DNA from 3 places in the Mesorhizobium sp. P2_F5 genome. Region 1 is predicted to be linked to each of the others. Evidence: predicted binding sites of a transcription regulator. Region 1 holds the regulator's gene; each other region holds the start of a gene.
The links. The regulator PhoB, encoded in region 1, activates phosphate uptake and scavenging genes when phosphate is short. The targets are predictions, from matches to a motif close to TGTCATNNANCTGTCAT.

Region 1 (10,540 bases):
GTGAGCCCGTCGGCGCGAAAATCTCTGGCGATCGTGCCGCGCAACTCGCGCGTGACATTGAGATCGATCAGCTTGGTGCCGAAGCCGGTCGTGGCCGGTGCTTCGAGTTGCTTCTGCCCCGCCTCGCGCCAGTTCAGGACCAGCATCCTGTCGGATCCGCGCCCTTCAAACGACCAGTCCACTTTCAGCGCGCCGACGGAATTGCCGGCCTCGCCATATTTCAGCGCATTCGTCGCCAGTTCGTGAAACGTAAGGCCAAGCGCCTGCGTCGTCGTCTCGTCGAGCAGCACCTGAGGCCCTGACAATATCCCGTCCGGAAGCTCCTTGCCAAACACCTGGCCAAGCTCGATGCGCAACAGGTCGCCAAGGTCGGCCTTCTGCCAGCGCGAGCGCGTCAGCATGTCCTGTGAGGCCGCCATTGCCTGCAGGCGGGCCGAGAAGGAGGAGGAGAACTCCTTTACGTCGGTGGCGTGCGCCGCCGTCTGGCGCGCGATCGCCAGCACCCGCGTGATCGAATTCTTGATGCGATGCTTCATTTCCTGCAGCATCAGATCCTTTTCGAGCAGGCTCTTTTCCGTCGTCTCGTGCAACAGCGACTTGGCGTCATAGGCGCGCTCCTGGTAGCGCGCCACCAGAGCGATGGCGCCGGCCAAAAGCAGGCCGAACAGTCCGAGCATCACCGGAATGGCGCGCGAGGACGGCTGCGAGAAAGCGCTGGTCGGCCGAAACAGCACCGTCCACGGCCGGCCGGCGACGATGATCTTGCGCGTCACCAAGAGCCTGTCGCCAAAGCTCGCAACCGGCGGCGTTTCCGACTGGAACAGAAGATTATCGGCGTCGATCTTGCCGTCATAGACCTCTGTGTTGACCGGCAGCAAAGGCGTGCGGCTGAGCGCCGTCTGGAACAGGTCGCGAGCGCGGAAGGCCGCGTAGAGAAAGCCTGAAGTCGACGACCTGGACGCGTTGATGCCATCCGGCGCGGTTTCCACATTGAGCCTGACGAAGACTAGGAAGCCGGTAAAAGTCTGCGCCGCGCCCGTGTCCTGGCCGAGTTGAACCAGACCGCTTGCATGCTGTGCGTCATCGGCCATCGCCTTTTCGATCGCTTCGCGCCGCACCAGTTCGGTGAACATGTCGTAGCCGATGGTCGACTCGTTGGAAGGATCGAGCGGCTCGAACAGCACGACGGGCGTGCGCCATGGCTGTGTCGTGTCCGGATAGACAGCGTGGGGCACGCCACGGTCGCGCAACATGTCACGCTCGACCGCCGCTTCATCGCCGGCTTTGGCCAGCCTGAGATAACCGATGCCGCGCAGGCCGGCGAAGTTGGTGTCGGCGTCGAGCGCGCTGAAGAAGGCCTTGAATTCGCGCCGCGAAATCTCGCCATTGCGGGCGTCGAACAGCGCCTGCGTTGAGCGCAGCAACGAAAGGTGCAGGTCGATGCGGCTTTCGATGCGGTTGAGCGCGTCGTCGGCCGTCGCCTCGAATTTGATCCGCGCCGCCTCCTGGGTGGCGAAGTAGGCAAAACCCGCCATCGTCAGGCTGATCAGCGCGACGGCAATGAAGGCGAGGATCGGGAAAAACTTCTTCAACGCAGGCCCATGAACGGTTCGGGAACCTTTATGGGCAAGTCGCCGCGGCAACACAATGGCGCGGCCAAACCATCACGACGGGTGGCACATCAAGTTCCAGACATTTAGCCGGCTTACCATGAGAGGATGGCGGTCACCCGATGAGAGTGCGTGTCTCAGGCGGCGATCTTCAGCGCGCCCGGCCCAGGAATGGCGCCGGGCGGACACTTGCCGAGGATGATCATGCCGAGCACCTCGTCCTGGGTGACGTCGGTGGTGCGCGCGGTGCCGACGACCTGGCCGTTCTTCATCACGCAGACACGGTCAGCAAGTTCGAACACATCATGGATGTCATGGCTGATCAGGAAGATGCCGATGCCGTCCGACTTCAGCTGCTTGACCAGTTCGCCGACCTGCGCCGTTTCCTGCGGACCAAGCGCGGCCGTCGGTTCATCCATGATCAGGATGCGGGCGTTGAACAGGATGGCGCGTGCGATCGCCACCGATTGCCGCTGGCCGCCCGACAGCTTGATTACCGGGTCCTTGAAGCGCTGGAAGCGCGGATTGAGCCGGCCCATCACCTTGCGCGCCTCGGCCTCCATGGCGACATCGTCGAGCGTGCCCCAGGCAGTCATGATTTCACGGCCGAGGAACAGATTGGCGGCGGCGTCGACATTATCGGCCAGCGCCAGCGTCTGGTAGATGGTCTCAATGCCGTATTTCTTGGCATCGCGCGGATTGGAGATCGAAGCTTCCTGCCCGTTGACGAAGATATGGCCGGCATCGCGCTTGTAGGCGCCGGACAGGATCTTGATGAGTGTCGACTTGCCGGCGCCGTTATGGCCGAGCAGCGCCACGACCTCGCCCGGGAAAAGATCGATGGACGCATCGTCGACGGCGCGGATGCCACCAAAGGCGATCGAGATGTTGCGCATGTCGATCAGCGGCATGCCGGGGGGTGCAGCGGAGGGAGCGGTTTTGTCAGCCATGATCGTATCCCCTAAACGCGCTTGCGATAGACGGTGTCGAGAAACACCGCGATGACCAGCACGGCGCCGACCACGATGCTCTGCAGCGGCGAGTCGACGCCGAGCAGCACCATGCCCGACTGCAGCGACTGCATCAAAAGCGCACCGAGCATGGCGCCGATGATCGTTCCCGAACCGCCGGCGAGCGAGGTGCCGCCGATGACGGCGGCGGCGATGACCAGCAGCTCGTCCAGCGTTCCCAGCACGTTGGTCGACGAATTCTGGCGGGCCGACGAGATCGCCGCGGCGATCGTTGCCAGCACGCCCATGATCATGAACACCTTCATGGTGATCCAGCGCGTGTTGATGCCGGCGAGGTTGGCGGCTTCCGGATTGCCGCCGATGGCGAAGACATAGCGGCCGAAACGCGTGCGCTTGGTGATAAAGGTCATGATGATGCCGACAGTCACCGCCATCAGCACCGGGATGGCGATGCCATGCGCGATGAACAGCCCGCCTTCGGGCACAGTGATGTTGTTGGCGGCGGCATACCGGTTCACGATGCCGATCGGCCACGGATAGGAATTGGCCAGCCACACCGCGCCCATGATGACGGCGCAGGTGACCGTGCCGAGCAGCGTCTCGGCCCAGATCGGACGCAGCGGGAAGCGGAAGCGCTTGCGCTGCACCCGCCCGTTGAACATCGCGAACACCACGGCAAGGCAGGCGACGATGCCGACGACCCAGCTCCAGGTCGCGCCGATCGATCCGGCCGGACCGCCACCCATCAGCTGGAAGGTGGCGTCGAGCGGCGCCACCGTCTGGCCGCTGGTCACCCACCAGGCAGCACCACGCCAGACCAGAAGGCCGCCCAGCGTGACGATGAAGGCCGGCACTTCGAGATAGGCGATGACAAAACCCTGGAACGCGCCGATCAGAAGACCGAGTGCCAGGCCGATGACCAGCGCCAGAACCCAGATCCACGGATTGCCAAGCTCGAGCCCGACAAAGCGCACCAGGAAATGCACCTGGGCAAAACCCATCACCATGCCGATCAGGCCCTCGGCCGAACCGACGGAGAGGTCGATGTTGCGCATGACGATGACCAGCACCATGCCTGAGGCCATGATGGCGACGGCGGACGTTTGCACCGACAGGTTCCAGAGGTTGCGTGGCGTCAGGAAGGTGCGGCTGTCGAAATCGAGCGGATTGACCCCGAGGCGGAAGCTGGAAATGACATGCAGGCCGATCCAGATCAGAAGCAGCGCGCCGATCATGCCGAGCATGCGGGTGTCGATCTCGGTCGCTTTCAGGAACCGGGCGACCGCGCCGAGTTCCGACGCACGCGCGGTGTCGGCCTGCGAAGTCGAGGTCGTGTCGGTCATGATGTCCTCCCAGCGGCTTGCCGTCTGACGCGGATGCCGGACCACAGCCTAGAAGTTAGCCGCCTATGGCGGAAACACAAATCTTGTTGAGAAAACGCCGCGGCTTTGGGCCGCGGCGTCGTTATCGAATGGAAACAGGCCAAGCTTAGTTGCAGGCCGCGACGCTGCCGGCGGCGACGCCCGTGCAGACTTCGTCCTTCTTGATCCAGCCGGCGTCGATGACGACGTTGAGGTTGTCCTTGGTGATCGCGACCGGGGTCAGGAACAACGACTTGACGGTGTTGCCGCCAGGCGTGGTGAAGTCCTTGGCGCCAGCGATGTCGCTCGTCTTCTTGCCGTCGGCGAGTTGCGAGGCGATCTCGGCGGCATTCTTGCCTAGCTCGCGTGCATCCTTCCACACCGACACGGTCTGCGTGCCGAGCGCGATGCGGTTCAGAGCGGCATGGTCGCCGTCCTGGCCCGAGACCGGAACCGTTCCGGCAAGGCCCTGCGCCGTCAGCGCCGCGACGACGCCGCCGGCGGTGCCGTCATTGGCCGCGACCACCGCATCGACCTTGTTGTCGTTGGCGGTCAGGAACTGTTCCATGTTCTTCTGGGCATTGGCGGGCAGCCAGCCATCGGTATAGGCCTCGCCGACATTCTTGATCTTGCCCGAGTCGATGGCTTCCTTGAGCACCTCCATCGAGCCCGAGAACAGGAAATCGGCATTCGGGTCGGAGCCCGAGCCCTTGATGAAGACATAGTTGCCTTCCGGCTTGGCCTTGAACACTTCGCGGGCCTGCATACGGCCGACTTCCTTGTTGTCGAAGGTCAGATAGAAGACGTCCTTGTTCTCGATCAGGCGGTCATAGCCGACGACCGGAATGCCTTCGTCCAGCGCCTTCTGCACCGCCGGGCCGATGGCCGAGGCGTCCTGCGCGAGGATGATCAGCGAGTTGGCGCCCTGCGAGATCAGGCTCTCGACGTCGGTCAGCTGCTTGCCGGGATTGGACTGCGCGTCAGCGGAAATATACTTGTCGCCGGCCGCCTCGATCGCTGCCTTCATCGCCGCTTCGTCGGTCTTCCAGCGCTCTTCCTGGAAGTTCGACCACGACACGCCGATGACCTTGTCCTTCGCCTGCGCGACCGACACCAGCGTCAGCGACATGGCGACACCCGCCAGCATGGCGGCTGCAAATCTGTTCATGATAATCCTCCCTGCGCCGCGCGCGGCGCGACAAAACTGGCCCGAGGGCCGGCACACAGAGGCTCTATTTTTTCGAGCCTCGAAAAAATACTGGTCCAACGGCGAGACGCTGTCAACATCGATTCTGATGGATTCTGATGGCGTCGTCGATTTTTTTCGAGACCCGCAATAAACAATGACAGCGTGACCGGCTTCTGCCAATATTTGCGTGGCGTCCCTGACCGCCTCCACTATCATGAGGCGCGGGGGACCGGGAGGAAACAAAAAAGATGTCGGTTGGTATCCGCCACGACGATCTGCGCCGTCGCAACCGTGCGATGGTGATTTCGGCCGTGCGCCGGGCCGGCCAGCCGTCGCGGACCGAGATTGCGGCAACCACCGGCCTTAGCCATTCGACCATATCGGCGATCTCTTCTGACCTGATTCAAGAAGGCATCCTGGCCGAGAGCAAGCCCGGCGAGACCGGTGCGCTGAAACGCGGACGGCCACAGGTCGGCCTTGGCCTCAATCCGGAAGCAGCCGCGGTGATGACCGTGGTGCTGTCGCTGAATTTCCTTTCCGTCACCGTCATCGACTATGCCGGCCATGTGGTCGCCGAGGAGCAGCGCCGGCTGGACACGCTGACCATGCCGCGCGACGAACTGATCGGCGAATGCACGGCAATCGTGCGGCGGCGGCTCGAGGATCCCGACCTCGATGTCCAAAGCATCGCCCGCATTGCCATGGGCATCCAGGGCATCACCGATTCGCAGGCGCGCGCCATGCTGTGGTCGCCGATCACGCCGCTGACCGACATCGCGTTCGCCGACATACTGGAAGCGGAGTTCGGCATTCCGGCCACCATGGAGAACGACTGCAACATGATGGCGGTGGCGCTGCAATGGCGCCAGCCTGAGCGCTACCGCGACGATTTCATTGCCATCCTGCTCTCGCACGGCATCGGCATGGGGTTGGTGCTGAAAGGCGAACTGTTCACCGGCACCCATTCCTCAGGCGGCGAGTTCGGCCACATGATCCACCGTCCCGGCGGCGCGCTCTGTCGCTGCGGGCGGCGTGGCTGCGTCGAGGCCTATGCCGGCAACTACGCCATCTGGCGCAATGCCATGGGGATGAGCGAGGACGCCGAACCGGTCGATGTCGGCGACGCCGACATGCGGGGGCTTGCCACACGCGCTCGCGAAACCGAAGGTCCCGAGCGGGAAGCCTACCGCAAGGCCGGGGAAGCGCTCGGCTTCGGCCTTGGCAGCCTGTTCGCCCTAATCGATCCCGCCCCCGTCGCCATGGTCGGTGTCAGCGCCGCCGCCTTCGATCTGATCGAACCGGCATTGCGCAATGCGATTGCCCAGACCGCCGGCGGCCAGCACTCGAAGTCGATTTCCTTCGACACCGAACCCAACGAACTGCCGCTGATCCGCGAAGGCTGCGCCATGCGCGCGCTCGGCTTCGTCGACCAGGAGATTTTCGCGCCGGGGATTCAGGCGAAATCTAGCAAACATGTCGCCTGAGAGGCCGGCAACGGCGCGGCGCGCCGCGCGTCAATCTTCGCGGATGGCGTAGCCTGCACCGCGGATGGTGCGGATCACGTCAGGCATGCGGCCATTGTTGACCGCCTTGCGCAAGCGCCCGACATGCACGTCGACCGTGCGCTCGTCGATATAGATCGTCTCGCCCCAGACATTGTCGAGCAGTTGGCTGCGCGAGAAGACCCGACCTGGATGGCGCATCATGAATTCGAGCAGGCGGAACTCGGTCGGCCCGAGCCGGATCTCGCTCTTCTTGCGGTAGACCCGGTGCGATTCACGGTCGAGCACGATGTCGCCGACCTTGAGCACGCTGGAGAGCACTTCCGGCTTGGCGCGGCGCAGCAGCGCTTTCACGCGCGCCATGAACTCCGGCGTCGAGAACGGCTTGACCAGATAGTCGTCGGCACCGGTGGACAAGCCACGCACGCGGTCGCTTTCTTCGCCGCGCGCGGTCAGCATGATGATCGGCAGCCGTTCGGTCTCGGGCCGCATTCTGAGCCGCCGGCACAGCTCGATGCCGGACACCGCCGGCACCATCCAGTCGAGCACCAGCAGATCGGGGACGTTTTCCTGCAGCCGGATTTCGGCCTCGTCGCCGCGCGTCACCACCTCGACCTGGTAGCCTTCGGATTCGAGGTTGTAGCGGAGCAGCACGCCCAGTGGCTCCTCATCCTCCACGACCATGATGCGTGGCGCAATCATCAGCAGTTCACCCTTGTCAGGCCGAAGTGGCCATCGCCGTCTCGTCCTGCTTCGGACGATTGGCGGGCAATTGCTGGCCGGTCAGCACATAGTACGCATTTTCAGCGATGTTGGTGACATGATCGCCGATGCGCTCCAGATTCTTGGCGCAGAACAGGAGATGCGTGCAGGCGGTGATGTTGCGCGGGTCCTCCATCATGTAGGTCAAGAGTTCGCGAAACACCGACGTGTACTTGACGTCGATGCGCTCGTCCTCATTCCTGAGTTTCGCCAGGGCTGCGGCATCCGCGGCGGCATATTCCTCGACAACGCCTTGCACCTGGATCAGCACCAGCTGCGCCATGGCGTCGATGGAATGCGACAGGTCGCGCGGCGTAACGCTGAGGCCGACAGTGCCGACGCGCTTGGCGATGTTCTTGGCGAGATCGCCGATGCGTTCGAGGTCGCCGGCCATGCGGATCGAGCCGACCACAGCGCGCAGGTCGTTGGCCATTGGCTGGCGCTTGGCGATCAGCGTGATGGCGCGGTCATCCAGCTCACGCTGGCGCGCGTCCATGATGGCGTCGTCGGAAACGACACGCTGCGCCAGCGCATTGTCGGAATTGAGCAACGCCCTGGTCGAGGCGTTGACCATCGAGCCGGCCAGATCGCCCATGTCGCGGATCAGCTTGCTGATCTGCCCCAGCTCTTCATCGAAGGAGGCGACGGTATGTTCACCCATGATCTTGGTCCTCGTGCCTGAAAATTCAACCGCCGGACGGCTCAGCCGAAGCGGCCGGTAATATAGTCCTGGGTGCGCTTGTCGTCGGGGTTGGTGAACATCTTGTCGGTGGCGCCCTCCTCGACCAGATAGCCGAGATGGAACATCGCCGTGCGCTGCGACACGCGCGCCGCCTGCTGCATCGAGTGGGTGACGATGACGATGGTGTAGTTCTGGCGCAGCTCGTCGATCAGCTCCTCGACGCGGGCGGTGGCGATCGGATCGAGCGCCGAGCAGGGCTCGTCCATCAGGATCACTTCCGGCGACACGGCGATGGCGCGCGCGATGCACAGGCGCTGCTGCTGGCCGCCGGACAGACCGGTGCCGGGCTCCTGCAGGCGGTCCTTGACCTCGTTCCAGATCGCCGCCTTCTTCAGGCTGGATTCGACGATCTGGTCCATGTCGGACTTGCGCTTGGCCAGCCCGTGGATGCGCGGGCCGTAGGCGACATTTTCGTAGATCGACTTCGGGAACGGATTGGGCTTCTGGAACACCATGCCGACGCGGGCGCGGAGTTCGACGACGTCGATGTTCTTGTCGTAGATGTCGTCCTCGTCCAGCGTGATCTTGCCGGTCACCCGCGCCGAATCGATGGTGTCGTTCATGCGGTTGAGACAGCGCAGGAAGGTCGACTTGCCGCAACCGGACGGGCCGATCAGCGCCGTCACCTGGTTCTGGCGGACGTCGAGATTGACGTCAAACAGCGCCTGCTTCTCGCCGTAGAAGACGCCGACCTTGTCGCCGCGCATCTTGATGACTTCGTTCGACTTGGCGTTCATCTTGTCGCCCACTGCGTTTTCAAGGGACTGTTCGGTCATGATGTTCATACCAAATTGCCTTTTTTCTACCAGCGCCGCTCGAACCGGCGTCGAAGCACGATCGCGGTGATGTTCATGGCCATGAGGAAGACGAGCAGGATGATGATGGCGCCGGACATGCGCTCGACAAAAGCGCGTTCGGCCTCGTTTGCCCACATGTAGATCTGCACCGGCAGCGCGGTCGCCGGATCGAAAGGCGTCTTCGGATAGTCGGCGACGAAGGCGACCATGCCGATTAGGAGCAGCGGTGCCGTCTCACCCAGCGCACGCGCCAGGCCGATGATGGTTCCGGTCAGGATGCCGGGAGCGGCAAGCGGCAGGATGTGCTGGAACACCATCTGCATCTTCGAGGCGCCAAGCCCAAGCGCTGCCGAGCGGATCGACGGCGGCACCGCGGCAAGGGCGGCGCGCGTGGCGATGATGATGGTCGGCAGCGTCATCAGGGTCAGCACCAGGCCGCCGACGAAGGCAGCGGAGCGCGGCATTCCGAGGAAGTTGATGAACACGGCAAGGCCGAGCAGGCCGAAAACGATCGACGGCACCGCCGCCAGATTGTTGATGTTGACTTCGATCAGGTCGGTGAAGCGGTTCTTTTTGGCGAATTCCTCGAGATAAATGGAGGCGGCGACGCCGATCGGCAGCGCCAAGAGCAGCACGATCACCATCATGTAGAACGAGCCGATGATGGCCACGCCCATGCCCGACGTTTCCGGGCGGCTGGAAGCGCCATAGGTGAACAGGCCGGTGTTGAAATGCTCGGCCATCACGCCGTCCGCCCTAAGCTTGTTCATCCAGTCGATCTGCTGGTTGGACACCTTGCGCCGCGCTTCATCGACGCTGAGGTCGATCTGGCCCTTGAAGGCGGAGTCGAGATTGGCGGCGGCCAGGATGTTGACGTCACGCGTCGTTCCGATCACCGCGGGATCGGCGGCGACGATGTCGCGCAGTTGGACGCGGGCGCCTTCCGACAGGAAGCCCTTGAGCTTCAGCATCATCGGCTTGTTGGCGGGATCGATACCGAGCTTGGCCACCAGCGCGTTTTCGGCGAGCTTGGGATAGTTCGCCTTGATCAGCACATTCGGATCAGTGGCGCGCTTGTTCGAGGGATCGATGACCTTCTCGTCGAAGGTGATCGGCAGCGTCACCGTCGTCTGCCAAAAGGCGGTGTAGCCCTTCGAGACGATGGTGATCAGCATGATGGCCAGGAACGCCAGGCCGACCGAGATCGCAATCACGCCGTAGATGCGGAAACGGCGTTCGGCGGCGTAACGCGCCTTCAGCCCGATGTCGCGGCGCGGACGGGCGACAGCACCCGCCATCGTGTCCAGGGGGATGTCGGTCATTCGTACTGCTCCCGGTACTTGCGCACGATGTAGAGGGCGACGATGTTCATCACCAGCGTCAGCGCGAACAGCGTCAGGCCAAGCGCGAAGGCGACCAGCGTCTGCGGCGAATTGAACTCAAGGTCGCCGGTCAGCTGGTTGACGATCTTGACGGTGATGGTGGTCATCGCTTCGAACGGGTTGATGGTGAGATTGGCGGCAACGCCGGCTGCCAGCACGACGATCATCGTCTCGCCGATGGCACGCGACGCCGTCAACAGGATGGCGCCGACGATACCGGGAAG
Region 2 (10,540 bases), on a different contig from region 1:
CTTCTTGTGGACAGCGACTGCCCGTCCGGCCAGATCGGCGGCGCGCTGAAGGTCGGCGGCGTCATAGGCGGCAATGTCTTCCGCCGGCGCGCGCGCCAGCAGATAATCGGCGAGACCGGCCGACTTCTCGTCGGATTTCGCCGCCGCAGTGGCTTTTTTCTTCGACTTAGCTGCGGATTTCACGCTCGCCATGATGTCCTCCCGTCACATGCTTTTACGACTATGGTAGCAGATGACCGCCGTTTGGCGACAAAGGTTTGACGGCTCGCTAACAATTATCGGAATTCGGCGGTCAGGCGGCAGCGAACGAGGAGGAAGACCCCATGTCCGGCAAAATCAGTGCACTTGACCTCGGTATCGCGGAGCTGAGCCCGGCGACAAAAGCCTATTTCGCCAAATGCGAGGAAAAGCTCGGCCTGGTCCCCAACGTGCTTCTTGCTTACGCCTTCGACGAGAAGAAACTGCGCGCCTTCACCGACACCTACAATGATTTGATGCTCGGCGAATCCGGCCTGTCGAAGCTGGAGCGCGAGATGATCGCGGTCGTCGTCTCCTCGATCAACCATTGCTATTACTGCCTGACCGCGCATGGCGCGGCGGTGCGCCAGCTCTCCGGCGACCCGGCATTCGGTGAGATGATGGTGATGAATTTTCGCGCCGCCAATCTGTCACCGAAGCAGACGGCGATGCTCGAATTCGCCATCAAGCTGACCGAGGAACCGGCAAAGATCGTCGAAGCGGACCGGGCAGCGCTTCGCAACGCCGGCTTCAGCAACCGCGACATCTGGGACATCGCCTCGACGGCCGCTTTCTTCAACATGTCCAACCGCGTGGCGGCGGCGATCGACATGCGGCCAAACGACGAATACCACGCCATGGCAAGGTGAGGCGCGGCCGCCGCCTTATATCAGCTATCCCTCATTCTCGTTGCTTGTTTGCCCGTTTGGTCCGATGATCGGCAGGCGGCATGACCGCGTGCCGGTTCAAGCCGCTCACCAAGGGAGGAGAACATGGCGAAATTTCTCTACGTCTATCATGGCTCCGGCAAGATGCCGACCGACGAGGCCGAGCGGAAAGCCTCGATGGATGCCTGGACCGGCTGGTACGGCAAGCTTGGCTCGGACGTCGTCGACGGCGGCAATCCGGTCGGCAAGTCGAAGATGGTGCTGCCCGGCGGCAAGGTCGAGAACAATGGTGGCAGCAGTCCGACCGCCGGTTACACGATCGTCGAAGCGAAGGACATCGACGATGCCGTCGCCAAGGCGAAGGATTGCCCGATCCTGATGGACCCGGCGTTCAGTGTCGAGATCGCGCCGATCATCGAAATGATGTGACGCGATCTACCGAAGGTCATCGAAGCAAAAAACGATCCCGCCTTTCGCTGATGCGATCCTTCGGTTTGGGGTCATGCCCTATGACCGCGTCGCGATAGCCGCCGCGGCGCCGGCCATCGTCGTGGCGCTGAGGCGGTTGGCGATCTTCATGGCGCGCTTGCTTTTGAGCAGCTTGCGCGCCTGCGACGCCACGACCACCCACCCAAGATTGACGGCGATCAGAACCACCGCCATCGTCGCCGTTAGCTCGACCCAGCCGACAATGCTGACCGAAGCGAGGTCGATGATGGTCGGCAGCAGCGCCAGATAGAACATCATGATCTTGGGGTTGCCGAGCGTTACCGCCATGCCGGCAAAGAACAGCTTTGTCGCCGAATCTTCGCGTGGCATCTCGCCTTCTTTCGCGTCGACGGGTGCGGCCCACATCTTCCAGGCGAGGTAAGGCGAGATACGCGACACCCACCCATTTCACGACGACGAAGGCAAAGTGAAAGGTCTGCGCCACGACAGCCAGCCCGAACACCGCCAGCGACAGCCAGATGCCCTCGCCGATCCACATGGCGAGCAGGAACGGGAACACGTCGCGAAACCCTTTCGAGATGACGCGCGCAACCAGTGCGGCGATCGACGGGCCGGGCGAACCGGCGGCGACGAACAAAGCGGCGGCGAAGATCAGAAGCGAGGTGAGGTGCATGGCGGAGCCTTCGAGCGTTGGAGTACGAAGGATAGCCGATCAGCCGCAATTTGGAACCCTGCGAGCTGATGGGACAGAGCTTGCGAGATATTTGGGCGCTCGCGCCTTGCCCGCACCGGTGGTTTGAGAAAGGATCGCGGCCATGAAATCAATCGTCATCCACGCGGCAAAAGACCTGCGCATCGAGGAGACCGACCCGGGCGTGCTGGGCGCCGGACAGGTCGAAATATCGGTCGAAGCCGGCGGTATCTGCGGCTCGGACCTGCACTATTACAATCATGGCGGCTTCGGCGTTGTTCGCCTGCGCGAGCCGATGATCCTGGGCCATGAGGTCGCCGGCACGGTGAAGGCGCTTGGCACGGGCGTATCGACCCTCGCCGTCGGCGACCGCGTCGCGATTTCGCCCAGCCGGCCCTGCAATGCCTGCCGCTACTGCCTGCAAGGCATGCAGAACCAGTGCCTCAACATGCGCTTCTACGGCAGCGCCATGCCGATGCCGCACATCCAGGGCGCCTTCCGCCAGCGCCTGGTCGCTGAGGCCTGGCAGTGCCACAAAATCGCCGAGCATGTCTCCATCAACGAAGCCGCCTTCGCCGAGCCCTTCGCGGTGACGCTGCACGCCGTGAACCGCGCCGGCTCGCTGCTCGGCAAGCGGGTTCTGGTCACCGGCAGCGGGCCGATCGGCGCGCTGTGCATCCTCGCCGCACGCGTCCACGGCGCGCGCGAAATCGTCGCCACCGATGTCATGGATGCCGTGCTGGCCAAGGCCCGGGAGATCGGCGCCGACCGCACCATCAATGTCGCCACCGACAGCGCCAGCCTCGCCGCCTACAACGTCGAAAAGGGCAGTTTCGACGTGATGTTCGAATGCTCCGGCAACGAACGCGCGGTGCGGGCGGGGCTCGACGTGTTGAAGCCGCGCGGCGTGCTGGTCCAGCTCGGCCTTGGCGGCGATATGTCGCTGCCGCAGAATCTCATCGTCGCCAAGGAAATCGAGATGCGCGGCTCCTTCCGCTTTCATGACGAGTTCGCGCTGGCCGTCGACCTGATCAACAACCGTCGCGTCGACGTCAAGCCACTGCTGACCGGCATCTATCCGATGGACGAGGCGGTAGCGGCGTTCGAGATTGCCGGCGACCGCACCCAGTCGATGAAGGTGCAGATCGCATTCAGCTGAGCATAGCGGAACCGCGTGAGAGCTTGCGTGCATGCCACTTCGTGGCTAGACAAGCCGTCCCGACATCCATTTCGAGCTCCATTTTGCCTCAGTAACCGCCGGTCTCGCCAACTCCCCTGATCACACTTGGCAGGGCGCCGCATTCGCGGAGCCTGCTTCATTTCACGTGTTCTCAGGCGGCGGTTCGAGACCGGTTTGGCACTGCTGAACCGCTGTCGCGCGTTTGTCGCCCGTGACACCTGATTTCCAGACAACCGCAGCCTCTCGCCACGCCGTGCCCGCATGGGCATCTCGACACTGCCGGCCTGAAGAACTTCCCGACGGGAAGGGCTTATCGGCATGTCTCTGCGCATTCACTGGGCGATCGCGCCCGAAATCGCACCTCGACCCCTGATCAACTGCAATCGCTGCGGCACAGTGAAGGCCTATCGCTGCAGCGACAAATTCCGCGTCAACGCCAATGGCAAGCGCATCGATGTCTGGCTGATCTACCGCTGCGTCGACTGCGACAATTCGTGGAATTTCGGCATTTTCGAACGCTGCAATCGCAGAGACATCGAGCCGACGCTGCTCGCGGCCCTTGAAAGCAATGACCCGGCGCTGGCGCGTCGCCATAGCTTCGACGTCGTCGCATTGCGCAACCGGGTGGCCCGCGTTGAGGAATTTTCCGACGTCGTCGTTCACAAACAGAGGCTCTGCGACAACAGCGACCGCGCGACCGCGCTGGAACTCAGGATTGGGCTCGAATTGCCGACATCGCTGCGGCTCGACCGGCTGCTCGCCGGCGAACTCGGCATCTCACGCTCGCGGCTTCAGGCGCTGGAGGAGAAGCGGCGGCTGGTGGTTGATCCGGACGGAGCCAAAGCCTTGCGCAAGCCGGCCCGTGAGGGAACGACGATCCGCATCGATCTCACCGGCGAGCCCGACAGGGATGCCATCATTTTCGCAGCCGGCGGGTGAAACAAAAGGGGGCGAAGCACCCGGTGCTTCGCCCCTTCGATATCTCTGGAAAATCAGATGATTACGCCGCGCCGACCACTTTCGCCGACTTCTCGAAGCGCTTGCGCTCGTTCGGGTCGAGATAGAGCTTGCGCAGACGGATGGTCTTCGGTGTCACCTCGACCAGCTCGTCGTCCTGGATCCAGGCCAACGCACGTTCCAGCGTCATGCGGATCGGCGGCGTCAGCTTGACCGCCTCATCCTTGCCGGCGGCGCGGATGTTGGTCAGCTTCTTGCCCTTCAGCACGTTCACTTCGAGGTCGTTGTCACGGCTATGGATGCCGATGATCATGCCCTGATAGACCTTGACGCCGGGATCGATGACCATCGGGCCACGATCTTCCAGGTTCCACATGGCGTAGGCCACTGCTTCGCCCTGTTCGTTGGAGATCAGCACACCGTTGGTGCGGCCGGGCAGTTCGCCCTTGTAGGGCTGATAGGCATGGAACAGCCGGTTCATCACGGCGGTGCCGCGCGTGTCGGTCAGCAGTTCCGACTGGTAACCGATCAGGCCGCGTGTCGGCGCGTGGAAGACGATGCGCTGGCGGTTGCCGCCGGACGGGCGCAGTTCGACCATCTCGGCCTTACGCTCCGACATCTTCTGCACAACGATGCCGGCATGCTCCTCGTCGACGTCGATGACGACTTCCTCGACCGGCTCCAGCAATTCGCCATTTTCGCCATTCTGCATGACGACGCGGGGACGCGACACGGCAATTTCAAAGCCTTCGCGGCGCATCGTCTCGATCAGCACGGCCAGCTGCAATTCGCCGCGGCCGGAAACGAAGAACGAATCCTTGTCGGGCGATTCCTCGATCTTGAGCGCGACATTGCCTTCGGCTTCGCGCAGCAGGCGGTCGCGGATGACGCGGCTGGTCACCTTGTCGCCTTCGGTGCCGGCGAGCGGCGAGTCATTGACCAGGAAGGACATGGTGACGGTCGGCGGATCGATCGGTTGCGCATGCAACGCCTCGGTCACCGCCAGGTCGCAGAAGGTGTCGGCGACGGTGCCTTTCGACAGGCCAGCAATGGCGACGATGTCACCCGCCTGCGCCTCGTCGATCGGCTGGCGCTCGAGGCCGCGGAAGGCGAGGATCTTGGAAATACGGCCGGTTTCGATCTGGGTGCCGTCGTGGTGCAGCACCTTGACCGCCTGGTTGGACTTCAGCGTACCGCTCTCGATGCGGCCGGTGATGATGCGGCCAAGGAAGGGGTTGGCTTCCAGAATGGTGCCGATCATGCGGAACGGGCCGGGATGAACGGTCGGCTCCGGCACATGCTTGATGACGAGGTCGAACAGCGGCGCAAGCTGCTGATCCTTCGGACCTTCGGGGTTTTCCGAAACCCAGCCATCGCGGCCCGAACCGTAGAGGATCGGGAAGTCGAGCTGCTCGTCAGTGGCGTCGAGGGCGGCAAACAGGTCGAACACCTCGTTGACCACTTCGACATGGCGGGCATCCGGACGGTCGATCTTGTTTATGACGACGATCGGCTTCAGGCCGACCTTGAGCGCCTTGCCGACGACGAACTTGGTCTGCGGCATCGGGCCTTCGGCGGCGTCGACCAGCACGATGGCCGAATCCACCATCGACAGGATGCGTTCGACTTCACCGCCGAAATCGGCGTGGCCGGGGGTGTCGACGATGTTGATGCGGGTGTCCTTCCAGTCGACCGAGGTCGCCTTGGCCAGGATGGTGATGCCGCGTTCCTTTTCGAGGTCGTTGGAATCCATGGCACGCTCGGCGACGCGCTGATTGTCGCGGAAGGAGCCGGATTGCCGCAGCAATTGGTCAACGAGGGTGGTTTTTCCATGGTCGACGTGCGCGATGATCGCGATATTACGAATTTTCATGTTGTGGTCTCGGGAGCGTTGCAGGCAGCAGGCCAAAAGGCGCCGCCTCTTTCGGTTGCGCGGCTCATACAGGGTTTTTCGCAATTGCGAAAGAGGAGGCGCATCACCAAATACTCATCAAATCTTAAGCATCTCGGTGTGAGATGGTTTTGTTAACCAAGGCGGGAACCTTTCGGGGCCCGGGCAGTTCGAAACTCATGACCGACAAACTCAACCGATTTTGGCCACTCATCGCTTCGGTCGCATTCGCTGCCCTGCTGGCGGCCAATGCCGCCCAGTCGGCCGCGACGCTGAAGGAAGCCAATCCCGCCTCGTCGTCCGACCAGACGGCCGAGCAGATGTTTGCCGACGCCCCTGATGGTGTCGACCCCGTGGTCACCGGCCCGGTCAGCGCCTCTTTCAAGCAGAGGCAGCAGGTTGCCGGCTGCGACAGTGCGGTTTGGCCGAAGATTCCTGCGGTTTGCTACCCGGACTGAGGGGCGCTCTACTCCAAGCGCAGCGATCCTTCACGCCCCCCTCTGCCCTACCGGGCATCTCCCCCACGAGTGGGGAGATCGGCTATCGCCGCCGTTTTCGCCAATCACCAGGGTTGCAGATATTAGCGATACCCCAAAACTGCCAATCTCCCCCCGTGTGGGGGAGATGTCCGGCAGGACAGAGGGGGGCGCTGTCCCGCCGGCCTGTCCAATCTACGCCGACCGCACCGGATCCAGCGTCACCTTGTAAAGCTCATTATCGTCGCGATCCATCAGCCGCACCGTCAGCTGCTCGCTGGCGCCTGAAATATCCACCAGTCCGAAGAACTGCAGCCCGGCCGATGGCGGCAGGTTCTGACCCTGTTCGGCGGTCGGCGCCTTGATGAATTTCAGCTCTGGTCCAAAAGTCATGTCGAAATCGTTCGGGCCGAACGTGCCGGCGTGGATCGGCCCGGAGACGAATTCCCAGAACGGATTGAAATCCTGAAACTGCGCCTTGTCGGGGTTGTAGTAGTGCGCCGCCGTGTAGTGCACGTCGGCCGTCAGCCACACCGTGTTGGTGATGCCGGCGTTCTTGATATAGCGCAACAGGTCGGCGATCTCGAGTTCGCGGCCCTTGGGCAGACCGTTGTCGCCATTGCTGACGGCTTCCGCGCCGACCTTCTTGGTGCCGTCGTCCCAGACGACGAGGCCGAGCGGCATGTCGGCGGCGATGATCTTCCAGGTCGCCTTGGAATTGGCCAGCTCGCGCTTCAGCCATTTCGTCTGCTGTTCGCCGAGCATGCGGGACTCCGGCGTCATCGTGTCCTGCATATCCGGGCCGTTGGGGCCGCGATAGGAACGCATGTCGAGGAAGAACACGTCGAGCAGCGGGCCGTGGGCGATCTTGCGATAAACGCGGCCGGGTTCCGACGGCTCGTAGCGGATCGTCGTCATCTCATGGAAAGCGCGCGCCGCACGCGCCGCCAGCACATGGATGGATTTTTCGGTGTAGCGGCTGTCGGCGCTCAGATTCTTCGAATCCGACCAATTGTTCAGCACTTCGTGGTCGTCCCACTGGTAGAAGGTCGGGCAGATGGCGCTGAGGGCGAGAACGTGTCTGTCCATCATGTTGTACTTCCACTGGTCGCGATACTCGTCCAGTGTCTCGGCCACCTTGCGCTTGCCGTCGATGAGGACGACGTTTTTCCACTTGCCGCCGCCGGGCAGGTCGACCTCATCCTTCATGGCGCCATCGGCGTAGATCGTGTCGCCGGAATGCAGGAAGAAGTCGGGCGTGTGCTTGGCGATGGTGGCGTAGGTTTTCATGCCGGTCTCGTCGATGCCCCAGCCCTGGCCGGCGGTGTCGCCCGACCAGGCGAATTTGATGTCGCGCTTCGAGGCCGGTGCTGTGCGGAAGCGGCCGACGATCGGCTCGGAAACGACGTTGATGTCGGCGAGATCGGCGGCCGTCATGCGGTAGAAGATGTCCTGGTCGGAGGCGAGATCGGTGAGCAGGCGCTTGACCGTAAAGTCGCTGGCCGGCGAGGTATCGAGCGGCGCCAGCCGGGTGGCGTTGGCGAAATTCTCCGTCGACGACACTTCGAACATGACGCGCGAGGGACGATCGGTGCGCGTCCACACCATGCCGCTCGAGGCGTCGACGTCGCCGGACTGGACGCCATGGGTGAAGGCCGGGCGCTGGCTGGCGCGCGAATAATAGGGCAAAGCGAGCCCCGATGCGCCGAGCAGCCCGGCCGCACTCGCTGATGTGACAAAAGCGCGGCGGGTCAACGAAAGCTTGTTCATGGCTGTCTCCTGATGGCTTGAACGTCCGCCACCAAGCTCCAGCCTCAATGTTTCAGCCGCATCTCGGGAAGATGAAGTTTTGATAACAGTGAACAGGCGAGCTGCTGATCTCCCCCCTCGTGGGGGAGATGGCCGGCAGGCCAGAGGGGGGCGCGAAGGATCGCCAGCCTCTCAGATGTTGCCGGCCGAGCGCTGGCTCAACGATTCGATTGAACGGAAATCACGAAGATTGAACTGACAAGCCGGCGGGACAGCGCCCCCCTCTGCCCTGCCGGGCATCTCCCCCTCAAGGGGGGAGATCAGCAGCCCTTAAGCCACCTGCGGCTCCGGATCGAAAGCCGGCTTGCTCGTGTTGATCAGCAGTGACAGGCAGGCAGCCACAATCGCCGTCATGCCGGCAATCAGGAAGGCCAGTTCGTAATTGCCCTGCAGCTCGCGCATGGTACCGCCGAAGGCGGCCGCGGTGGCGGCGCCGACCTGGTGACCGGCGACGATCCAGCCGAACACGATCGGGCCGCTGCGGTCGCCGAAGGCTTCGTTGGCGAGCCTGAGCGTCGGCGGCACAGTGGCGATCCAGTCAAGGCCGTAGAGCACGGCGAAGATGATCAGGCTGGTCGCCGAGAAGCCTGAATAGGGCAGGTAGATCAGCGACAGGCCGCGAATGCCGTAATAGACGCCGAGCAGCTTGCGCGGGTCGAAACGGTCGGTGAGCCAGCCCGACAGCGTCGTGCCGATCAGGTCGAAAATGCCCATCAGCGACAGCAGGCCGGCGGCCTGCACCTCGCCGATGCCCATGTCGCCGCAAAAGGAGATCAGATGCGTGCCGACCAGCCCGTTGGTGGTGAAGCCGCAGATGAAGAAGGTGGCGAACAGATACCAGAAGACGCGGGTGCCGGCGGCGCGGCGCAGCGTGTTCAGCGTATGCACCAGGAAATTGCCCTGTGATGCCGGTGACACCGGCGGCACGTCATTGGCGTCGGCGCCATAACGCACCATGCCGATCGAAGCCGGACGCTCCGGCACCAGCAGCCAGACCAGCGGCAACAGACAGGCGGTGGCGATGGCGACGGCGATGGCGACCGGCTGCCAGCCGCCGGACTGGGCGAGCGAGGCGAGCAGCGGCAGGAACACCAGCAGGCCGGTGGCGCTGGAGGCCGACATCAGTCCCATGACAAGACCGCGATTGGTCTTGAACCAGCGATTGACGATGGTGGCGCCGAGCACGGTGGCAACCGCGCCGGAGCCGATGCCGGAAAACACGCCCCAGGTGAGGAACAGGTGCCAGGGCTCGGTCATCAGCAGGCTGAGCGCGGTCGAGCCCGACATGATCACCAGCGAGGCAAGCAGCGTGCGGCGCAGACCGATACGCTCCATCAGTGCGGCGGCGAATGGGCCGGTCAGACCATAGAGGAAGATGCCGATGGCAGCGGCAATCGAAACGGTATCGCGCCCCCAGCCGAAGCTTTTATCCAGCGGCAGCATCATCACGGAGGGAGCCGAACGCAGACCCGCTGCGATCAGCAGGCAGAGGAAGATGACGCCGACCACGACGAAAGCGTAGCGCTGGCCAAAGGGACGGGATTGAGCTATCATGTTACTGACCGGTACGTTGCAGGGTGAGGAGATGTATACGTACCGATCGGTAACACGTCAATCGAGTCATACCATGCCAACGGACAAAAATATTGAACTGATCATCAGCGACAGTCATGCAGCGTCGCCACCCAAGGCTGCCAAGAAGATCCTCGACGTGGCGTATGACCTGTTCTACCGGCGCGGCATCAGGGCGATCGGCGTCGACGAGATCGTCAAGCGCGCCGGCGTCACCAAGCCCAGCCTCTACCGCAGCTTTCCCTCCAAGGACGAACTCGCCGCCTCCTATCTCCGGCAATATGACCGCGAATATTGGGAGCGTTTCGACGAAGCCGTGGCCGCCCATCCCGGCGACCCGCGCGCGCAGCTCAAGGCTTTCCTGACCCGCATCGGCAAGCGCACGCAGACGCCGGACTATCGGGGCTGCGGCATGACCAACGCGGCGGTGGAATATCCCGAGCACAGCCATCCGGCGCGCGTCGTCAGCGAAGCCAACAAGCAGGAGCTGCGCCACCGCCTGCGCGCCATGGCCGCAGCGATGGGTGCGCAAGACCCCGACACGCTGGGCGACGGCCTGCTGCTTCTGATCGAAGGCGCCTATATCAGCGGCCAGCTGTTCGGCCTCGG
Region 3 (10,540 bases), on a different contig from region 1:
TGGCGAGATCGTCGGGCTCTACGGCCTGATCGGCGCCGGGCGCAGCGAATTCGTCACCACGCTCTATGGCCGTCATCGCAAGTCGGCCGGCCAGATCCTGTGGGAAGGCAAGCCGGTCCAGGTCAATTCCGAGCACGACGCAATCAGGCTCGGAATGGCGCTGGCGCCAGAGAGCCGACGCGACCAGGGTCTGTGCCTCAATCTGCCGGTCGGCCTCAACCTCAATCTGCCGATCTACAAGCGCATTTCCAGCAACATGCTGATCTCGGGCGCGAAGGAAAAGGCCGAGGCGGATCGCCAGATAGCCGGCCTCAGGATCAAGACGCCGACGCGCGGCGCGCTTGCCTCCAGCCTGTCCGGCGGCAACCAGCAGAAGATCGTCATCGGCAAATGGCTGGCGCATGGCGCCAAGCTGTTCATCTTCGACGAACCGACGGTCGGCGTCGATGTCGGCACCAAGGCCGAGATCTACCGCCTGTTCGGTGCGCTTCTGTCGAAAGGCGCCGGCATCATCCTGATCTCGTCCTATTTGCCGGAGGTCTATGAACTCTCCGACACGCTGCACGTCTTCCGGCGTGGCAAGCTGGTCGCCACGCACGGGTTCCGCACCGCCGACCATGAAGAAATTCTCACGCAGGCGCTCGCCGAGAAACAAGAAAAGCTGGGAGGACAGACATGAGCACCGAAGCAGCAGCTGCCGAAAAACCGAAACGCAATTACAATGCCCTGTTCGGGCTGACGCTGCTGGCGCTGCTGGTCGTGTTGTGGGTCATCCTGTCGGTGTCGACGCAGAGCTTTGCCTCGGGCAACAACATCTCGAACCTTTTGCGCCAGGGCTCGATGATCGCCATCCTGGCGGTCGGCCAGACCTTCGTCATCATCACCGGCGGCATTGACCTGTCCGTCGGCGCCGTGGTCGGCTTCGCCACCGTCATCGCCGCCATGCTGATCAATGCCGGCGTACCGGTCTTCCTCGCCATCCTGCTCACGCTGCTCGTCGGCGTCGCCATCGGCCTGTTCCATGGCTTCGGCATCGTCAAGATGGGCCTGCCGCCCTTCATCATCACGTTGGCGACGCTGACCTCGTTGCGCGGCATCGGCCTGCTGATGACCAACGGCAACTCGATCTCGATCAACAATGACGCCTTCCAGGAGTTTTCGCGCAACTCCTTCATCGGTGTCCCCAATCTGTTCTGGATGGTGATCCTGGTCGGCATCCCGGCCTATATCTTCCTGCATCACAGCCGCTGGGGCCGCTATCTCTTCTCGGTCGGCTCCAACGCCGAGGCTTCACGTCTGTCCGGCGTCAATGTCCAGCGCACCATCTACATGGCCTACACGCTGTCTGGTCTGTGCGCCGCCTTCGTCGGCGTGCTCTTGGCCTCGCGCATCGGCATCGGCAATCCGACCCAGGCCGAGGGCTGGGAGTTGCAGGCGATCGCCTCCTCCGTCATCGGCGGCACCTCGCTGTTCGGCGCCGTCGGCTCGGTGCATGGCCCGCTGCTCGGCGCCTTCATCCTCGCCACCATCAACAACGGCGCCAACCTGCTCAACGTCAACGCCTTCTGGCAGCGCATCATCACCGGCGTTCTGATCATCGTCATTGTCTACTTCGACGGCCTGCGCCGCCGCGGCAAATGAATCCTCCCTGACCCTCTGCGCCGGTCCGCTCAACCAACGGACCGGCACCTTTTTAACAACGGAATTACTCAATGAAAGCCGCCGTCTGCCGCTCGCCCGGTGACCTTGTCCTGGAAGACCGCGCCGCACCCGGCGCTCCCCCTGCCGGCTGGGCACTGGTCGCGGTCAGCCATGTCGGCATCTGCGGCACCGACTATCATATCTTCGAGGGCAAGCATCCGTTCCTCGCCTACCCCCGCATCATGGGCCATGAAGTGTCGGGCACCGTCATCGAGACCGGCGAAGGCGTCGACCTTGCCATTGGCGAGCCCGTCATCATCAACCCCTATCTCGCTTGCGGCAAATGCATCGCCTGCCGGCACGGCAAGCCGAATTGCTGCGTAAGGATCGAAGTGCTCGGCGTGCATCGCGACGGCGCCATGGCCGAGCAGATCCTGGTGCCGGCGCAGAATCTTTATCCGGCAAACGGCCTGTCGCTGGCCGATGCCGCGGCGGTGGAGTTTCTGGCCATTGGCGCGCATGCCGTGCGCCGCGCCCGCGCTGAACCAGGTGCCCGCACACTGGTCATCGGCGCCGGGCCGATCGGGCTTGGCACAGCGCTGTTTGCCCGCATCGCCGGGCTCGATGTCAGCCTGCTCGACATGAGCACGGAGCGGCTGGATTTTGCCAAAGGCGAACTCGGCTTCGCCACACTCGACGGCTCGCAAAAGGCGGCAGCCGAGCTGGTGCGCGATGCTACCGGCGGGGAAGGTTTCGATGTCGTCTTCGACGCCACCGGCAACACCGCCTCGGTGCAGTCTGCCTTCGCCCATGTCGCCCATGGCGGCACATTGGTGCTGGTCAGCGTCGTCAAGGACGACATCGTCTTTTCCGATCCCGAATTCCATAAGCGCGAAATGACCCTGATCGGCAGTCGCAATGCGCTCAAGGCCGACTTCGACCACGTCGCCGCCTCGATCCGCAACGGCGCGGTGCCGCTGGCCAAACTCGTCACCCACCGCACGACACTGGCCAGCACGCCTGATGATCTCGCCCGCTGGGCGCATGAGAAATCCGGGTTGATCAAGGCGGTGATTGAGATTGCCTAAGGCGCCGGCAGGCGGCTTACAGGGCTGACAGCTTTAGCTCCACCCGTTCCGCCGGAAACCGCGTTTCGGCGAACTGGATCGGCTGCCCGTCCGGCGTAACGTTGATGGCGACCGCGACCAGCACGATGGCGCCGGGCTGCAGGTCGAGGTCGGCGAGATCGGCGGCATCGGCGTGGCGCGCCGACAGCACCGTCGATTGCCTGAGATAATCGTCGATACCGAACCGCTTAAGCGAGGCGGTGATCGAACCGGTCTCCGCCATCACAGCATCGATGCCGGCGAAACGCTTGGCCTCGTACCAGCTGGCAGCCCGCGACACCGGGCGTCCATCGGCCTCGCCGCGCGTCTCCAGCCGGATCACTTCAGTACCCCTGGCAAGGCCCAGCCCTTCGGCGACACGCTGGCTGGCCGGCTCAACCACTGATGTGAGCAGCACGATGTGCCGTTCCGATGTCTGCCCCTGAAGGCCTGTCGAAAACCGCGTCCGGGCGCCGATCGGATAGGACAGCCGCTTGCGCGACAACACGAAAGTGCCGCGCCCCTGTTCGGCTCTGAGCACCCCCTCCTGCACGAGAGCCGCAATGGCGCTGCGCACCGTGTGGCGGTTGACGCCGTAGCGTTCGGCCAGCGCCACTTCCGGCGGCAGGGCGGCGTTCTCGGCAAAATCGCCTGCCGCGATCGAATGCAGGATCTGGTCGGCGATCTGCCGCCACAACGAGACACCGCTGCGGCGTTCGATGCTGCTCGCGCTCTTTTGACCGACCATTTTCGTTCCCCGTCCCGCCCCTGTCATCCACCCGTCATGGACACGGGTTAGATAATAGGTATAATTTGTATAGTTGTCTATATCACTAGACAAATTTTACGCACTCAGGGAGTTGCTCCATGCGAGGACAGGAAGCCCGCGACCAGGCTGAGCGCAAAGCCGTGATGGCGACGCTGGCGCAGGCCAGCGGCGACGACATCGCCCGGCTCTGGAACGAGGCCGGCCTGACCTCTGAAGCCGAGCTCTTGCGCGGGCCGGAAACCGGCCTGGTCACCGTGCGCGGCCGGATCGGCGGCGGCGGCGCGCCCTTCAATGTCGGCGAGGCCACGGTCACCCGCGCCACCGTTCGGCTGCCATCCGGACAGGTTGGCCACAGCTACACGCTCGGCCGTGACCGGAAGAAGGCGAAGCTGGCGGCAATCGCCGACGCGCTCTGGCAGGACCCGGCGCAACGCCAGACCGTCGAGACCGCGCTGGTCGCGCCATTGCGGGCTGCCCAAGGCGAGGCGCGCGAAAAACGCCGCGCCGAGACGGCGGCAACGAAAGTGGATTTCTTCACCATGGTGCGCGGAGAAGACTGATGGACATCGCAGCCCAATCGATCGACGGCGGTTTCGCCGATCCGGTGTTCAACGCCCAGACGGTCTTCCGCGCCATCATGGACGCCATGGCGCGGCCGGGCAGTGTGCAGGCCCTGCCGGCCTTCGCCCGCCCGCCGGCGCCACTGTCGGCAACCGCCGGCGCCATCGCGCTTTCGCTGTGCGACCACGACACGCCGCTCTGGCTCGACCCTGCTTTGCAGACGTCGGCCGCGGTAAAAGCCTGGCTCGGCTTCCACGCCGGCGCGCCGCTCGCCAACACGCCTGCCGATGCGCATTTCGCCGTGATCGCCAACCCGGCGGAGATGGCGGCCCTCGACGGTTTTTCGCAAGGCACGCAGGACTATCCCGATCGGTCGACGACGCTGATCCTGCAGGTCGGCGATCTCGTCTCCGGCGCGCCGCTGCTGCTCGAAGGTCCCGGCATCGAAACCTCTGCCACCATCGCGCCGGCGCAGATGCCGCGCCATTTCGTCGAGCAGTGGAAGCAGAATATCAGCCGCTTTCCACGCGGCGTCGACATCATCCTGGCAGCGCCCGACGGCATCGCCTGCCTGCCACGCACAACGCGCATCAAGACGATGGAGGCGTAAAATGTATGTCGCGGTAAAAGGTGGCGAGGCCGCTATTCGTAATGCCCACAGCCTGCTCGCCGACCGCCGGCGCGGCGACCGTTCAGTGCCGGCACTTCGCCTCGACCAGATCGTCGAGCAGTTGGCGCTCGGCGTCGACCGGGTGATGAGCGAAGGCTCGCTCTATGACCGGGAGCTGGCCGCGCTCGCCATCGTCCAGGCGCGCGGCGACATGATCGAGGCGATCTTCCTGGTGCGTGCCTACCGCACCACGCTGCCGCGCTTCGGCTACAGCAATCCCATCGACACCGGCGCGATGCTGGTCGAGCGGCGTGTGTCGGCGACCTATAAGGACCTGCCCGGCGGCCAGTTGCTTGGGCCCACCTTCGACTACACGCACCGGCTGCTCGATCCCGCGCTCGCTGCAGGCGCCGACGTCGCCGAACCGTTGCAGCGCGAGACGGAAGCGCAGGCTATGCCGCGCGTCTCGGCGATCCTTGCCCGCGAAGGCCTGATTGAGCCGGACGGCGAGATGCCGCAGGACCATGTTCCCGGCGACATCACCCGCGAACCCTTGGAATTCCCGATGGCGCGCGACATCCGCCTGCAGGCGCTGTCACGCGGCGACGAGGGTTTTCTGCTGGCGCTCGGCTACTCGACGCAGCGCGGCTATGCCCGCAACCATCCGTTCGTCGGCGAGGTCCGCATCGGCGAGGTCGAGCTGGAGCTCGACGTGCCGGAACTGCCTTTCGCTGTGCCGCTCGGCAGCGTTCGCGTCACCGAGTGCCAGATGGTCAACCAGTTCAAGGGCTCGGCCAAGGCGCCGCCGCAATTCACCCGCGGCTATGGCCTGGTGTTCGGCCAGAGCGAGCGCAAGGCGATGGCCATGGCGCTCTGCGACCGCGCGCTGCGCGCTACCGAACTGGGAGAGGATGTCGTCGCCGCCGTGCAGGACGAGGAGTTTGTCATCTCGCACTCGGACAATGTCCAGGCGACCGGCTTCGTCGAGCATCTGAAGCTGCCGCATTATGTCGACTTCCAGGCCGAACTCGACCTCGTGCGCCGCATGCGCGCGGAACACGACGCGCGCGAAAATACCGACGTGCTGGAAGACAAGAAGGAGGCCGCGGAATGAGCCTAGTCGCCCGACCCACCGTGACCGCCGCCGCTATCATGGGAATGGCCGCCATACCCGCCACTGTAGTTGTCGCTACCGCCGATGTTCTCGCCATGCGCGCCCTCCCTCGGGGCAGGCAGAACCATCCTTCGAAGAAGAAAAGCGACCACGCCGACGAATGCCAGCAGCAGAATTCCAAGATGCATCCAACCGGTTTGGGTCATCCGATTTCGCCCTTGTTTGCGCGTCCTGGACGCCAGTTCGATAGCACAATGTGGATGTGATCGCCATGACCGACATCGCCACCTACAACTTCGCCTATCTCGACGAGCAGACCAAAAGGATGATCCGCCGGGCGATCCTCAAGGGCATCGCTATTCCCGGCTATCAGGTGCCGTTCGCGTCGCGTGAAATGCCGATGCCCTATGGCTGGGGCACTGGCGGCGTGCAGGTCACCGCCTCGATCATCGGGCCCGACGATGTGCTGAAGGTCATCGACCAGGGCGCCGATGACACCACCAACGCCGTTTCGATCCGCGCTTTCTTCAAGAAGGTCGCCAATGTCGCCGTCACCACCGACACGGCAACCGCCTCGATCATCCAGACCCGCCACCGCATCCCCGAACATCCGCTGAGCGCCGGCCAAATTCTGGTCTATCAGGTGCCGATCCCGGAACCCTTGCGCTTCCTCGAACCGCGCGAGACCGAAACGCGAAAAATGCATGCGCTGGAGGAATATGGCCTGATGCATGTGAAGCTCTATGAAGACATCGCCAAACACGGCCGTATCGCCACCACCTATGCCTATCCGGTGAAAGTCGAGGGCCGCTATGTGATGGACCCCTCGCCGACGCCGAAATTCGACAATCCGAAGATGCACCGCTCGCCAGCTTTGCAGCTGTTCGGCGCCGGACGCGAAAAGCGCATTTACGCCGTGCCGCCCTTCACCGATGTCGTCAGCCTCGACTTCGAGGACCATCCGTTCGAGGTGCAGACCTTCGACCAGCCCTGCGCGCTGTGCGCGGCCGAGAATGTCTATCTCGACGAGGTCATCCTCGACGACCATGGCGGCCACATGTTCGTCTGCTCCGACACCGATCATTGCGAGAAGCGGCGTGCCGATGGCCATCGCGGCCATCTTGCCCCCGAAACCCATCCTGTCTCCGAAAAAATGGAGCCGGCGCAATGACCGACGAACCGCTGTTGCGCGTCTCAGCACTGTCCAAATTCTACGGCTCGCGCGTCGGCTGCGAGAACGTCACCTTCGACCTCTGGCCGGGTGAAGTCCTGGCCGTCGTCGGCGAATCCGGCTCCGGCAAGACGACGCTGCTCAACTGCCTGTCGACGCGGCTCTTGCCTTCCTCCGGCACCGCCAGCTACCGGCTGCGCGACGGCCAGTTCCGCGAGCTCTACCGGATGAGCGAGGCCGAGCGCCGCTTCCTGATGCGCACCGACTGGGGCTTTGTCCACCAGAACCCGGCCGACGGCTTGCGCATGACGGTGTCTGCCGGTGCCAATGTCGGCGAGCGGCTAATGGCCGTCGGCGACCGCCACTATGGCAAGATCCGCGCCACCGCTGTTGACTGGCTGTCACGAGTCGAGATCGACGAAGACCGCATCGACGACGAGCCGCGCGCTTTTTCCGGCGGCATGCGTCAGCGCCTGCAGATCGCCCGCAACCTCGTCACCGGTCCGCGCCTGGTGTTCATGGACGAGCCGACAGGCGGCCTCGACGTCTCGGTGCAGGCGCGCCTGCTCGACCTATTGCGCGGGCTGGTCACCGATCTCGGCCTCGCGGCCATCGTCGTCACCCACGACCTCGCGGTGGCGCGGCTTCTGTCGCAGCGCATGATGGTGATGAAGGACGGCCGCGTGGTCGAAAGCGGTCTCACCGACCGCGTCCTCGACGATCCGCGTGCGCCTTACACGCAGTTGCTTGTTTCTTCGATTCTTCAGGTCTGACCATGCCCACGCCCCTCGTTGTCTCCGACGTCGCCAAAAGCTTCACCATGCATCTGCGCGACGGCGTTAAGCTGCCGGTCGTCGCCGGCGTCTCGTTCTCGATCCGGGCCGGCGAATGCGCCGTGCTCGGCGGCCCCTCCGGCGCAGGCAAGAGCTCCATCCTGAAAATGCTCTACGGCAACTATGCCGTCGACGAAGGCCAGATCATCGTTCAGCATGAGGGCGGCCTGATCGATCTCGCCAATGCCAGCCCGCGCACGGTGCTGGCCGTGCGCCGCCAGACGATCGGCTATGTCAGCCAGTTCCTGCGCACCGTGCCGCGCGTTTCGGCGCTGGACGTCGTCGCCGAGCCGCTGGTCGAACGCGGCGAGGACCGCGAGAGCGCGCGGGAGAAAGCGTGCGCCCTGCTTGCGCAGCTCAACCTGCCGGAAAAACTCTGGGCGCTGCCTCCGGCGACATTCTCCGGCGGCGAACAGCAGCGCGTCAACATCGCGCGCGGCTTCATCACCGAGCATCCCGTCCTGCTGCTCGACGAGCCGACCGCTTCGCTCGACGCCAAAAACCGCGATGTCGTGGTTGCGCTCATCGCCAGCAAGAAGGCGGCCGGCGTCGCCTTGCTCGGCATCTTCCATGACCTGGATGTGCGTGACGCCGTCGCCGACCGCATCATCGACGTCACCTCCTTCGCCGCCGGAAAAATCGCCGCATGAGCAGGAAATTATCGGAGGCGCCGTTCGTCCATGAGACGGCGCAGGTCGAGAATTCGACATTGGGGCGCTGGACCGAGATCGCCGACCGCAGCCGGGTCTCCGAGAGCATCCTCGGCGACTATTCCTACATGATGCAGGACTGCGCCGTCTGGTGCGCGACGATCGGCAAGTTCGCCAACATCGCAGCCGCCGTGCGCATCAACGCCACAAACCATCCGACATGGCGGCCGACGCTGCACCACTTCACCTACCGCGCCTCGGATTATTGGGACGACGCCGAGCATGAGAGCGAATTCTTCGCCCAGCGCCGTGCCAAACGCGTCACCATCGGCCACGACACCTGGCTTGGCCACGGCTCGACCATCCTGCCCGGCGTGACTGTCGGCGATGGCGCCGCGGTCGGCGCAGGTGCGGTGGTGTCGAAGGATGTCGCGCCCTACACCATCGTCGGCGGCGTGCCGGCAAAACCGATCCGCGAACGCTTCGACCGCCGCACCGCCGAACGCTACCAGGCGCTTGCCTGGTGGGACTGGGGCCACACCAGGCTGCGCGCCGCGCTCGATGATTTTCGCGAGCTAGAGGCTGAGGCTTTCCTGGAAAAATACGGCGGATAGCCCATCACATCATCGTCATAAGATCGGCCCGATTCACATCCTTGACACATGACTCGGACACGAGGCCATCTCCCCACAGGAGATCGCAATGCCTCAATCCATCAGACCCTCGCTCGCCGGCTTTTTCGAAGGCACCAACCCCAAGCCACCTGTGCATCTCGGCACGCGATACGACACAGCGGGCAATTTCCTGCTCGAGCCCGGCAACACGGTCGTCAGCCATCTCGTGAGCGGGTCGCCTTCCGAGGCGGTGGTGATCGAGGTGCGCGAGCGCATGCGCGCCATGCCGGATGCCGACCGGCTGGCCTTCACGCCGATCTCCAGCCTGCACATGACGTTGTTTCAGGGCATCATCGAATACCGTCGCCGGCTGCCCTACTGGCCGCAGGACGTGCCGCTCGACACCAGCGTCGACGACATGACCAGCCTCTATCTGGAGCGGCTCAAGGGCTTTGAGGGCCGCGGTGCGTTCAACATCAAGGTGCTTGAGGTCGTGCCGACCGGCCTCACCGTTGCCGGTGCCACTGAGCAAGACAGGCGCGCCATGAGCGCCTGGCGCGATACGCTATCGGTGCCGTTCGGTTACCGCCACCCCGACCACGATAGCTACATCTTTCACATCACCTTCGCCTACCAGATCCAGCGTCTTCCCGATGACCGGGCTGCCGCATGGCGGGACTTCTTCGACGACAGTCTGGCGCTCTTCGAACAGCAGGCTCCGGTGATCGAAATCAAGCCGCCAGCCTTCTGCAGCTTCAACGACATGAACCATTTCGAAGAGCTGCTGGTCCTGGGTCGCTCATAACTCACAGCTGTGGAGCGTAACAAAACTGACATGCTGGCGACACGGCAGGTTCATGTGGCTGCGCTAGGCGAAAGCCTGACGATCAATATGGTCCGCACTGGAACCTGCCATGTCAGCAAGCTCTGCCACTCTCGAAATCCGCGGCGTCTCCCGCCGATTTGGCAAGAACACCGCCGTCAGCGCCATCGACCTGTCGATCCCGCAGGGCCAGATGGTCGGCATCATCGGCCGTTCCGGCGCCGGCAAGTCCACCCTTCTTCGTATGATCAATCGTCTCATCGACCCCAGCCAGGGGTCGATTTTTTTTGACGGCGCCGAAGTCTCGCGGCTGCGCGGCTCGCCGTTGCGGCGCTGGCAGCGCGACTGCGCCATGATCTTCCAGCAGTTCAACCTGGTGCCGCGCCTTGATGTGCTGACCAACGTTCTGCTCGGCCGGCTCAATCATCGCTCGACCTTCTCCAACCTGCTCGGCATGTTCACCCGTGCCGAATGCGCCGAGGCGGTCGCCGCGCTCGAGCGCCTCGACATCGCCCGCACGGCACTGCAGCCGGCCGGCACGTTGTCCGGCGGCCAGCAGCAGCGCGTTGCGATTGCCCGCGCCATGATGCAGCAGCCCAAGGTGCTGCTCGCCGACGAGCCGATCGCCTCACTCGACCCGCTCAACGC

Region 2: the regulator PhoB is predicted to act here: its motif matches at 8,392-8,408, upstream of AC1DYO_RS26065 (alkaline phosphatase D family protein).
Region 3: the regulator PhoB is predicted to act here: its motif matches at 3,517-3,533, upstream of phnF (phosphonate metabolism transcriptional regulator PhnF).

What each region holds. Positions count from the first base shown of each region.
Region 1 is NZ_JBFUEY010000006.1:15,706-26,245, reverse strand. Features, by position in the region: gene AC1DYO_RS10740 (CHASE domain-containing protein) at 1-1,592, opposite strand, end outside; gene AC1DYO_RS10735 (ATP-binding cassette domain-containing protein) at 1,748-2,560, opposite strand; gene AC1DYO_RS10730 (sugar ABC transporter permease) at 2,572-3,924, opposite strand; gene xylF (D-xylose ABC transporter substrate-binding protein) at 4,070-5,110, opposite strand; gene AC1DYO_RS10720 (ROK family protein) at 5,380-6,615, shown strand; gene phoB (phosphate regulon transcriptional regulator PhoB) at 6,646-7,335, opposite strand; gene phoU (phosphate signaling complex protein PhoU) at 7,352-8,056, opposite strand; gene pstB (phosphate ABC transporter ATP-binding protein PstB) at 8,098-8,922, opposite strand; gene pstA (phosphate ABC transporter permease PstA) at 8,940-10,256, opposite strand; gene pstC (phosphate ABC transporter permease subunit PstC) at 10,253-10,540, opposite strand, start outside.
Region 2 is NZ_JBFUEY010000022.1:70,323-80,862, forward strand. Features, by position in the region: gene AC1DYO_RS26025 (NAD-glutamate dehydrogenase) at 1-192, opposite strand, end outside; gene AC1DYO_RS26030 (peroxidase-related enzyme) at 324-887, shown strand; gene AC1DYO_RS26035 (hypothetical protein) at 1,011-1,334, shown strand; partial or broken gene AC1DYO_RS26040 (LysE family translocator) at 1,413-2,028, opposite strand; gene AC1DYO_RS26045 (L-idonate 5-dehydrogenase) at 2,171-3,205, shown strand; gene AC1DYO_RS26050 (DUF1062 domain-containing protein) at 3,539-4,165, shown strand; gene typA (translational GTPase TypA) at 4,227-6,056, opposite strand; gene AC1DYO_RS26060 (hypothetical protein) at 6,254-6,532, shown strand; gene AC1DYO_RS26065 (alkaline phosphatase D family protein) at 6,746-8,320, opposite strand; gene AC1DYO_RS26070 (MFS transporter) at 8,630-9,913, opposite strand; gene AC1DYO_RS26075 (TetR/AcrR family transcriptional regulator) at 9,987-10,540, shown strand, end outside.
Region 3 is NZ_JBFUEY010000019.1:72,841-83,380, reverse strand. Features, by position in the region: gene AC1DYO_RS23225 (sugar ABC transporter ATP-binding protein) at 1-679, shown strand, start outside; gene AC1DYO_RS23220 (ABC transporter permease) at 676-1,641, shown strand; gene AC1DYO_RS23215 (zinc-binding alcohol dehydrogenase family protein) at 1,713-2,729, shown strand; gene phnF (phosphonate metabolism transcriptional regulator PhnF) at 2,746-3,495, opposite strand; gene phnG (phosphonate C-P lyase system protein PhnG) at 3,615-4,076, shown strand; gene phnH (phosphonate C-P lyase system protein PhnH) at 4,076-4,687, shown strand; gene AC1DYO_RS23195 (carbon-phosphorus lyase complex subunit) at 4,689-5,801, shown strand; gene AC1DYO_RS23190 (hypothetical protein) at 5,798-6,067, shown strand; gene AC1DYO_RS23185 (alpha-D-ribose 1-methylphosphonate 5-phosphate C-P-lyase PhnJ) at 6,073-6,972, shown strand; gene phnK (phosphonate C-P lyase system protein PhnK) at 6,969-7,745, shown strand; gene phnL (phosphonate C-P lyase system protein PhnL) at 7,748-8,455, shown strand; gene AC1DYO_RS23170 (DapH/DapD/GlmU-related protein) at 8,452-9,069, shown strand; gene AC1DYO_RS23165 (DUF1868 domain-containing protein) at 9,158-9,874, shown strand; partial or broken gene phnC (phosphonate ABC transporter ATP-binding protein) at 9,984-10,540, shown strand, end outside.